One region of the Methylocystis echinoides genome, then DNA from elsewhere that is predicted to be linked to it. Evidence: riboswitches for the same ligand, from Rfam matches in the RefSeq annotation. Region 1 holds a riboswitch; the other holds the start of a gene.
The links. A riboswitch is a leader RNA that binds a small molecule or an ion and turns the genes downstream of it on or off. The one in region 1 is predicted to bind cobalamin.
Positions count from the first base shown of each region.

Region 2: linked by a shared signal. The riboswitch ahead of RVU70_RS21195 (TonB-dependent receptor) and the one ahead of RVU70_RS01230 (CbtB-domain containing protein) in region 1 are both predicted to bind cobalamin.

Region 1 covers NZ_CP156084.1:241,593-246,720, reverse strand. The annotation lists gene cobN (cobaltochelatase subunit CobN) at 1-957, opposite strand, end outside; gene cobW (cobalamin biosynthesis protein CobW) at 964-1,998, opposite strand; gene RVU70_RS01235 (CbtA family protein) at 1,995-2,663, opposite strand; gene RVU70_RS01230 (CbtB-domain containing protein) at 2,683-2,865, opposite strand; cobalamin riboswitch at 2,914-3,107, opposite strand; gene cobO (cob(I)yrinic acid a,c-diamide adenosyltransferase) at 3,143-3,757, shown strand; gene RVU70_RS01220 (hypothetical protein) at 3,924-4,106, opposite strand; gene RVU70_RS01215 (30S ribosomal protein S2) at 4,526-5,128, shown strand, end outside.
Region 2 covers NZ_CP156087.1:59,544-64,671, reverse strand. The annotation lists gene RVU70_RS21205 (adenosylcobinamide amidohydrolase) at 1-638, shown strand, start outside; gene RVU70_RS21200 (hypothetical protein) at 720-1,187, shown strand; cobalamin riboswitch at 1,781-1,979, shown strand; gene RVU70_RS21195 (TonB-dependent receptor) at 2,097-4,676, shown strand; gene RVU70_RS21190 (hypothetical protein) at 4,756-5,128, shown strand, end outside.

The DNA of each region.
Region 1 (5,128 bases):
GATGGCGCGCGTGAAGATGCGGCCGTCGACTTCCGGCAAGACGACGTTCATCGCGAGATCGGCGCCATTGGCGCCACGCGCGGAGGCCGCCCAGGCGGCGCGCGTCGAGGTCGCCAAAGCGACCTGCAAGACCGGCGCGTCGGCGCGATCGAGCACGCAACCGCCGTCACGCCGCGCGGAGAAGGCGGTGGCGTTGACAATAACGTCGGGCGCAAAACGATCGAGCGATTGCGCGACGAAAGCCTCGCTTTCGCTTTCCTTGAGGCTCGCCACATAAAGCGCGTCGACGGCAAAGCCGCGGGCGCCTAAAGCCTCGGCCAGCGCCTCGATGGGCGCGACATCGTCCGCGAGATAGAGCGAACGGTAGAACACGATCGTCGCGCGCGGCGCATCGCCCGCGGCGCTGAAACAGGCGGCGTCGAAGCGGCCCGCGCTGGATACAGGCGCGCTTTCACGCCAGGCGGCCGGACGCCCCGCGAGGGTCGACGCGTAGGCGAGGAACGAACGCAGATTGTCTCGCCCCCCCTCCTGGAAAAAGCGCCAGATGCGATGCAGCGCCGCCGCGTCGAGCGTCGACGCCTGCGCAAGCCGCATGTCGGCGACCGTATCGCCCGGCACGACTGCGAGCGCCACGTCATGGGCGCGGGCGAGCGCCGCGACCTGCTCGACGCCATAGGCCCAATAATCCTTGCCGCCCAAGAGCCGCACGACGATGAGCTTCGCATGGCGCGCGACGGAGTCGAGATAGAGATCGACGGAATAGGGATGCGTCAGCTGCGCGAGCTGGGCGCAGCGCAGGCTCGCAAGCCTCTCGCGCGCCTCGTCATGCAGGCGGGCGACGAGGCGCAGCTCCGAGTCGGAGAAAGACAGAAAGACAATGTCGCCCGGCGTTTGCTTGAGATCCGTCGCCGCGCCGGCGTCGTCGAGGCTATGAAGATCGCGCGGAAGGAGATGCATGGCGCGTCACGGCTGGGCCAGCGCGGCGGCGATGGCGTCGCGATCGAGACCCTTCTGGCCGATCACGACGAGCCGGCTCGCGCGCTCTTCGCCCGGATTCCAGGCGCGATCGAAATGGTGCTGGATGCGCGCGCCGACGCCCTGCACGAGCAGCCGCATCGGCTTGCCGGCGACCTCGACAAAGCCCTTGATGCGCAGCACGTCGTGGGCGCGCGCGACGTCTGCGAGTTTCGCAACAAGCGCAGCCGCGTCGGACGCGGCGGGCAGGCTCACGACGAAGCTGTCGAAGTCGTCGTGATCGTGATCGGGCTCGGCGTCGTGATGCGAGGGGCGATTGTCGAGATCATTTTCCGCCGCCGCAGCAAGTCCGAGCAGCACGAGCGGATCGACCCTGCCTTCATGCGCGCGCACGAGTTTCACCGCCGCGCGCGCGCCCGACGTGAGACGCGCGGCCACCTCGCGCGCTTCATCTTCGTCGAGCAGATCGGTCTTGTTGAGGATGACGAGATCGGCGCAGGCAAGCTGATCCTCGAACACCTCTTCGAGCGGATTGTCGTGGTCGATCGTCTCGATCGCGGCGCGTTCCTCGGCGATCGCGTCAAGATCGTCGGCGAAGCGGCCTTCCGCCACCGCCTTGCCGTCAATGACGGCGATCACGCCGTCGACGGTCAGCCTCGAGCGGATCGCCGGCCACTCGAAGGCCTTTACCAGCGGCTTGGGCAAAGCGAGGCCGGACGTCTCGATGATAATGTGATCGGGCCGCTTTTCATGCGCGAGCATCGCTTCGATGGCCGGCACGAAATCGTCCGCCACCGTGCAGCACAGGCAGCCATTGGCGAGTTCGACGATATTTTCGTCGGGGCAATTCTCGACGCCGCAGGCGCGCAGAATGTCGCCGTCGACGCCGACGTCGCCGAATTCATTGATGACGAGGGCGAGACGACGGTCGCGGGCGTTCTCCAGCACGTGACGGATCAGCGTGGTCTTGCCGGCGCCCAGAAAGCCGGTGACGATGGTCGCTGGGATTTTCTGCGCGCTCATGCCGCCTCCGTTTCATCGCGTGACGAGAGCCGCCAGACGAGGCCGGCGAGCGCGCCGGCGAGCACCCAGCATGTCGCCTGCACTGCGAGCGACGCGGCGGCGAAACGCGCGGCGAGTTCAGCCGGAACCGTGCTTTCGGGCGCCGCCGGCGTCGGCCAGAAAAAATGCGGGGCGACGAGCATCGCGACGCCGAGCGCTCGGGCGACGACGGAGTCTCCCCGTAAAAGCGCATAAAGGCCCGACGCCGTCGAAACGGCCGTGGCGAACCACCAAAGCTGACGGCCCACAAGATCGGTCTCCGCCGCGCCGGGAAGCTGCGGCGCGAGGCCGAGGCTGGTGGCGAGGCCAGTGGCCGCGAAAGCGCAGGCGCCCCACAGCGCGGCGCGGCGCGGGCCGATCGCATCGCCCGACGCCAGCATGCCGGCGAGCAGGATCAGCGCATAGCCGATGCAGACGGCGACGGTTGCAACGCTCGTCGCCGCGGTGCGCCGCAGGCCCTCGAAAGCGGGCGCCGACTGTTCGGCGGCGTCACGCGCATGCTGCGCCGCCTCATAGACCTCGGCGGCGAGGATGAGGGGAGTGGTGGTGACATGCTGCAGGGCCGCGACAGCGAGTCCCGCAACAACGCCGGCGACGAGGCCGGCCGCCAGAAGGCGCGCGATCACGGGTCGCGTGGCGCGGCGATCAGTGACACGGGAAAGAGAGCGCGTGGCGCGAATCATGCGCCGCGTCGTGAACGCTCTGGGAATTGGCGAAGCCGGCGCCGTAGACGAGGCCGACGCCAAGCACAAAGGCGACGAAGGCGGCTTTGAGAACTTCCGCGCGCGAGGTTGCAAGCGAGCGGACGGCGGCGGTGTTGGTCGTCATGCGACGTCTCCCTGCCGCCCCACCGGCGGCGAAATGTTGCGACAGGCGATGAAGCATCGCCGCGACGGCAGGTCTCCTGGCTTCCGGTGCATCATCCGCGCCGCCTTCCCAAGCCTTTCGCTCAGTGGCCGATGGCGCAGCCTTCCCGGTTACAGTTGCGGGGGCAGCCGCGGTTTTGGGGCGTGCCCGCACCGCGTTCCCTGTTCGCCTTCTTGCGAAGGACCGTCGCGACCAGTCATATGCGTTGGTTCTGTAGACGTCAAATGAGGAGTCCGGCTTGACGGAAGAGGAAAACGACGCCGCGCGCCGCCACCGCGCCAAGATGGAAAAGCGCAAGGCCGTGCAGGACGCCGAGGTCGCCGGCAAGACCATCGCGCAACAGGGCCTGCTCATGGTCCACACCGGACCGGGCAAGGGAAAATCGACTGCGGCCTTTGGTCTTGCCTTACGGGCGCTTGGCCACGGCTGGAAAGTGGGCGTCGTGCAGTTCGGCAAGGGCCAGTGGCGCAGCGGCGAGCGCGAGATGCTCGAAAAGCTCGGCCCGGTGTCCTGGCATACGCTGGGCGAGGGCTTCACCTGGGAGACGCAGGACCGCGCTCGCGACGAAGCGGCCGCGCGCCGCGCCTGGGACAAGGCCTGCGAATTGATGGATGACCCCGACGTCCGCCTGCTGGTGCTCGACGAGCTGAATATTTCGCTGCGCTACGACCATCTCCCGCTCGAAGAGGTTCTCTCCCGACTCGGGTCGCGACGCGCCGACCTTCATGTCGTCGTCACAGGAAGAAACGCCAAGCCGGAACTGATCGCGGCCGCCGACCTGGTGACAGAAATGACGCTGGTGAAACATCATTTCTCGGCGGGCGTGAAGGCGCAGGCGGGGATCGAGTTTTAGTCCGACAGGCGCGTGCGCATGGCGTCGCGCCGCTCAAAAAAGGAGGCCGACGCTCGAGCTTGTCGAGACCGTCGGCTCCCATTTGCTCGACCACATAGAATATGGCCGACCCTGCAAAGACGAGACCGGGAGCGAAGCCCCCGGCAAGTCCATGGCAGGGGTATGATTACTGAACCATGCGAACGGTGCGGCCGACGCCCGGATCGGTGCCGTTGCCCGTACCGTTGGTGCCCTCGGGGGAGATCCAGTCCGGAACCCACGTGAGAGCGACGATGACGAAGCCGACGAAAGCGGCAACCCAGATCAGCATCTTGCCAATGTCGCCGGAGTTGTGAACGTTGACGGCCATGCGTTTTCCCCCTGTTGTTTTTTTACCAGAATGCTTGCCGCATCGAGGTAACCCTAGCTCGATTCAAAACGCTTGGCAATGCGCCTGTAAAACCGGTTTTTAAGGGTTCAAAATTGCCATATAAGCCAATAAGTTCATGGCATTAGACTGCGACAACAGGTCGCGGAGGAAATAATTTTTGCGTCGCAAAATTTAAAGTTTTCGCCCTCACGGGTCCTTTCCCGGCGGGCTGCTCGGGCGCGCGCGGGGGTCGGCGCGCAACCGGCGCGACGAGGCTATTGCTCCTTGGCTGCGCTTCGCCTATAAGCGCGCGCATCCCACAGGCGAAAGTCTCACGGCGTCTGATCCAAGACGTCGTTTCCGGTGGTCGGATTTCCGGCCCGTCCAAGCTTTCGCCGAGGCTCAACCGGAGAAAAAACATGGCGATTCCCGATTTTTCCATGCGCGGCCTTCTCGAGGCGGGCGCTCATTTCGGCCACCAGGCGCATCGCTGGAACCCGAAGATGGCCCCTTATATCTTCGGCGCGCGCAACAACATCCACATCATCGACCTCGCCCAGACGGTGCCGCTGCTGCATCAGGCGCTGAAGGTCGTCTCCGACACGGTGGCCAAGGGCGGCCGCGTGCTCTTCGTCGGCACCAAGCGCCAGGCGCAGGACCAGATCGCCGACGCCGCCAAGCGCAGCGCGCAATATTACATCAATTCCCGCTGGCTCGGCGGCACGCTGACCAACTGGAAGACGATTTCCGGCTCCATCAACCGTCTTCGCAAGCTCGACGACCAGCTCTCGGCCGGCGCCCAGGGCGTCACGAAGAAGGAACGCCTGCTGCTGACGCGCGAGCGCGAGAAGCTCGAAAAGGCGCTGGGCGGCATCAAGGACATGGGCGGCACGCCCGACCTGATCTTCGTCATCGACACCAACAAGGAGCAGCTCGCGATCAAGGAGGCCAACCGCCTCAAGATCCCGGTCGTGGCGATTCTCGACACCAACTGCGATCCCGACGGCGTGACCTTCCCGATC
Region 2 (5,128 bases), on a different replicon from region 1:
AGACGTTTTTCGAATCCGTTGAGCTGCACCGGGATTACAAGTTTGTCAGCCTACGGTTTCGCCGTCCCTTCAAGGTGCTCTCGACCTCCGCCTCAAACGGAGGTCTCGCCGATGACCTCGATATCGTGTTCAATCATCAATGCTGTGAAGCCATGGGGCACGAGATGCACCAACTCATGAAGGCTCACCGCCACCCCGCAATATACGACTCCCTCCTATTGACCGAACACGATCTTGCCGCCGCCACTGCTGCAGGGCTCGGCACCGCGGCGAATATGAATAATCTTTGCATCGCTGAAGAGCAATTTCGCGACCTTGCCGTGGCGACGATCGCGACCGGCGGCGTCGACGGGAATGCGGCCCGCGCTGGCGATCCGTCGTCCTATTATGAGTTCAGCGGAGTTTTCGAGCGCTTCGGCCCTATTGGGCCCGACCAACATGGAACAATCAACGTTATGCTGGTCATCAACACGCCTGTGTCGGATGGCGCGCTCGTTCGCGCGGTGATGACCGCAACCGAGGCCAAAACGGCCTTGTTGCAGGAGTTGTCGGCGCCCTCGCGGCAATCATCACAGATCGCCACGGGAACTGGCACCGATCAGATTGCCGTGATGGCGCCCGCCGATGGACCGCTCTAGCTAACCTCAGCAGGACATCACAGTAAGCTCGGAGAATTAATCGGCCGTACGGTCCATCGCGCCGTCAAAGACACGCTCGCCTTGCAAAACGGTCTCACGCCAATCCGTCAATCTTCCTGCGCCCGATTGCTCGAACGCTTCGGCTGCCAGCCGGACACTTTGTTCGAAGAGATAAGTCGACGCTTGCCGGCTGCATTAGCGGCGCTGGCCCGGCAAAACGACCACGATCTGGACCGCGACCCATTAACTGTAGCAGCGGTTGCAGCTCTTGTTCATCTTCACGACCAGCTGTCCTGGGGTTTGTTGCCACAAACCTGTTGGCCCGATATCGCCTGCCGACACGGGGCCCACATCGCAATTGCTGTCGCCGGACGAACGGAACGGTATAAGGATTATTGTAATCGACTAGCCAGCACCTCCGGAATTTATGAGCCCAGCAATCTTGCAACGCTCGTGGCGACCGCGCTTGCTATGGGATTTATCGACAAATGGGACAAAACCCTCATGCGCCTTGACAACGTCGTGACAACGTCCGGATCAGCCGAATAGCGGGTCCGCCAACTTGTCCGTCGGCTTGCATTGCCACGGAGGTTTTCCCGGAAGGAACAGATACGCGACGCGATCGAGAGCGTCATTCTTACTTGTCATAAGGCCTGGCGTAAAAAGCGCTTTTGCGCAAGTTGAGTTGCAAAAGTAGGGACTTTGCTGCGCGTCTTGCTCCATAACTCCGAGTGAGCGCCTTCGGTGGTAAGGGCGGCAGGTTGCGGCATCTCCGAAGTTCCGCGTGCACAAGTATAGTATCGATTTCTGCCTTTTCCTGTCGAACCGACGGGGTGGGGCTTATGGACGCGGCGCGACTGGGCGACCGTTTCGGGGAATGACTCTCGGCCAACGGCAGGCAGCAAAGATCGGATTCACCGCATTTGATTTAATGCTCTTCCCGTTTTGCCAGGGGCGATCAAAGCGCAAGCAACTCGAAGCAGCGTCATGTTGTGCCTAGGTCACGACGAAAGCTTCCGCTCAAGTCATGGAGGCCCGGGGGTTCATTCGCCGTCGCGTTCACGGTTGATGCGGAATCGCAACGGTCCATCGAATCTTTGCGCTGCTCTTATCCATACGGCTTGACTAGTCCGCCTGCTACAGGCTTTTATGATCTCGATGGTTCCCTTCGGGGATCAAAACGGGAATTCGGTGCGCGCGAGAGCGCTATTCCGAGGCTGCCCCCGCAACTGTGAGCGGAGAGCCTTCGAGCCAATATGCCACTGGGGAAATTTCCCTGGGAAGGCGGCTCAAGGCGACGACCCGCGAGCCAGGAGACCTGCCATCATTCGTGGTCACGCGCGATAGCGTCGGTCGGGGTGCACCGAGGCGGTCGATCTCCATCTTGGGCTAGTTGTCGCCCATGATGGACTCAGACCTTTCGCAGTGACGGTCCACGTCTGCTGCGAGCTCATGCTTATGAAATCCCAATTCCCGAAAGCCCACAAAGACCGCAATTGCGGCGTCTTGCGGCGTGGCTCGCCCTTCCTACCCTGCGTCCTTTCTGTGATCTTTTCGGCGCCGGCTTTCGCCCAGGAGGTGCTGCCGGCGATTGAGATCGGCACGCCGAAACCGAGCCCCAATCGCGGCGCGAGCGGCGGCGGCGCCACGACGGGAGCGCCAGCGGCTATCGAACAGGCCGCTGATGGCAACGGCACGCAAATCGGGCCTGGGAACAACGGGCAAATTTGCGCCGATGGGATCTGCAATAATCCCACGTCCTACGCCGCGCCGATCGAGTCGCTAGGGACCAAAGTCAACACGCCGGTCATGGACGCGCCGGTCACGACCAAGATGGTCACCCAGCAGATGCTTCGGGATCAGCAGGTCATCACAATCGATCAAGCACTGAAAGACGTCAGTGGCGTCGCGTTCTCGGGGGGCGGCAACGCGGCGGTTGGGAACGCGTTCACGCAAATCATTCTTCGCGGCTTTCCGACACAAAACTATTTCCGCGATGGTTTCCGGATTGACAGCTTCGGCGTGGGTGGCTTCGGCACGTCCGCAGGAGTCGCCAGCGTCAATATGGCGAATGTGGAGAGCGTCGAAGTCCTGAAAGGGCCAGCCGCCATCCTCTATGGCGCGGTGGAGCCAGGCGGCATCGTTAACATCAACACAAAGCAGCCGCTGGATAAGCCAGCATTTTCATTGCAGCAACAGTTCGGTAGTTACGCCGCCTACCGCACGGTCCTCGACGCCACAGGACCCGTCACTCAAAACAAGGATCTGCTCTACCGCGTCATCATGTCGTATGAGAACGACGGGTCATTCCGTTCGCTCGATTACGCCACAAATTTTATGATAAATCCCGTCCTGCGATGGGATATTGACGGCGGCACCTGGATCAGGGCGTCCAGTCAATTTCAACGAAACAATATGAATCAAGATAATTTCTTCACCCCGTATTTCGGGATGTTCTCCCCTCTTTGGCTTGGACGCAGTTTCAACTGGGGGCCGAGATCGCCCTACAATCAGCAGGAGGACTTTACCGAAGTCACGTTTCATCACGACTTCAATAAAGACTGGTCGTTCCAGCAAACCGCCTTTGTGCAGTTATTTCAAAACAATATGCTAAACAACGGCGGTTCTTCCTTCATCACTGACTGCGTGACCCCTGGAAGCTCGTCCTGTTATTTACCTTACCCGCCTTACTATCCGCCGCTTCAAAACAGCGTCGTTCTGTTTAACACTTCTTCCCCGCTTAACACCAGGCAGGCGGAATATTCGACGCAGGCCAACCTGGTTGGCCATTTCGATACCGGGTTTCTCGAGCATACTTTGCTTTCCGGAGCCGACTACTATCGTTTGAATTTTAGAAGCTCTTATCTGTACACTGCCTATCCGGAACAGATCGGTCTGTTCGGCGCGCCGGTTCCTTATAGTCCCGCATATAACGCTTATCCCGGCAGCGCCACGACCCAGTACTCTGACAATGTCGGTGCCTATCTTCAAGATCAGATCAAGTTGCCATATGGCTTTAACGTCCTCGCTGGCGCCCGCTGGCAATATCTCAACAGCAGAACGGGGACCAGCAACTCCGACATCTGCGGGCCCTTCGCCATCAACCCAATTGCAGGACTTGTCTTCCCCTGCAATTATGACGCAATCCTCACGACGAAACAGCTCGTCGGGCAGAGAGTCACGCCGCGTGCCGGGCTTCTGTGGCGACCGCTCGAGTGGATCAGTTTCTACGGGAATTACACCCAGTCCTACAGCCCGAATTACAACGGCAGGCTCGTTTACGGCACGAACGACCCGGCGCCCCCGAGCGCCGGCGAGCAGGAGGAGGGAGGCGTCAAGCTTTCTCTGTTCGACGGGAGACTTCAGGCCACGGCCGCCTACTACCATCTGGTCAAGACCAATATTCCCGTCTCCCTTCCCTTCAGCTTTACGTCGAGTTTCCAATACGTGAATGTTGTAGGCCAAGCGCGCTCTCAGGGTCCTGAGCTCGACATTCAGGGCGAGCTTCTGCCTGGCTGGAGCGTGAACCTCGCCTACGCCAACACCGATGCAATCATCGCCAAAACCAAGCTGAATCAATTGTCGGCGCCGGCCCCCGGGCAACCGGTTCCCTTCGTTCCCCGAAATGTCGGAGCGTTATCGTCAGCCTATGAATTCAAGGACGGCTTGTTGAAAGGGCTGAGAGTGGGGGCGCGCTACGATTATACCGGCTACCTTCCCTTCGCTCGCACGGCGAATGATGGGACTTATATCGTTGGCCAGTCTACGCCGCGCTATGGCCTGATCGGCCTCTTTGGCGCTTATGAGTACAATTTCGACAAATATAAAGTCATTTCCCAACTCAATGTGAGCAATCTCTTGGACAAGACCTACTTCGTCACGGGCGGCTTGGGGCCGACGGCTTTCGACCCGTATCATCCTTACGGGGGCGCGTTCCTGACTAATCCCGAAAGCGTAGGGTGGAACATGCAACAGTTAAACTTCAACGTCATCGGCGCGCCACGTACGTTTCGTGGGTCGATCAAGGTGTCGTTCTGAGCCCGCGCGGCGACTTTGGCGCAGGTTCAGGGGAACGGTACCAGCGCTCCCCTTACTGCTTTCAGGGACAAGAAATCGCATGACCAGTAGAGATGCTGCTGAATCGTCGCCCACACGAGTCGTGGAGCCTGACGGAACGCCTTTGGACGTGTTTTCCCTGCCGACCGATCCGGCGAGCCTCGAAGAGCTGCTTCGGGACCTCTTCGAGAACCATTGGCGAGAAATCACCTTCGGCATTCTCATTCAGGGCGCCGCCTGGGAGATGAAGACCGATCGCCCACCGACGCGCATCGGCATGCTCGACGGCTATTTGACTGTCGCTTTCGGGGTTCCGCATTTCCACGTCTGCATTGGCGAAAACAAGGGCCCGCGTAACCGGCCGACGTCGCCGGAACTGGCCCGCCATCGGCGCACGGCGCGGGCGGAGATCTACCGCCGGATGGGGCGCACCT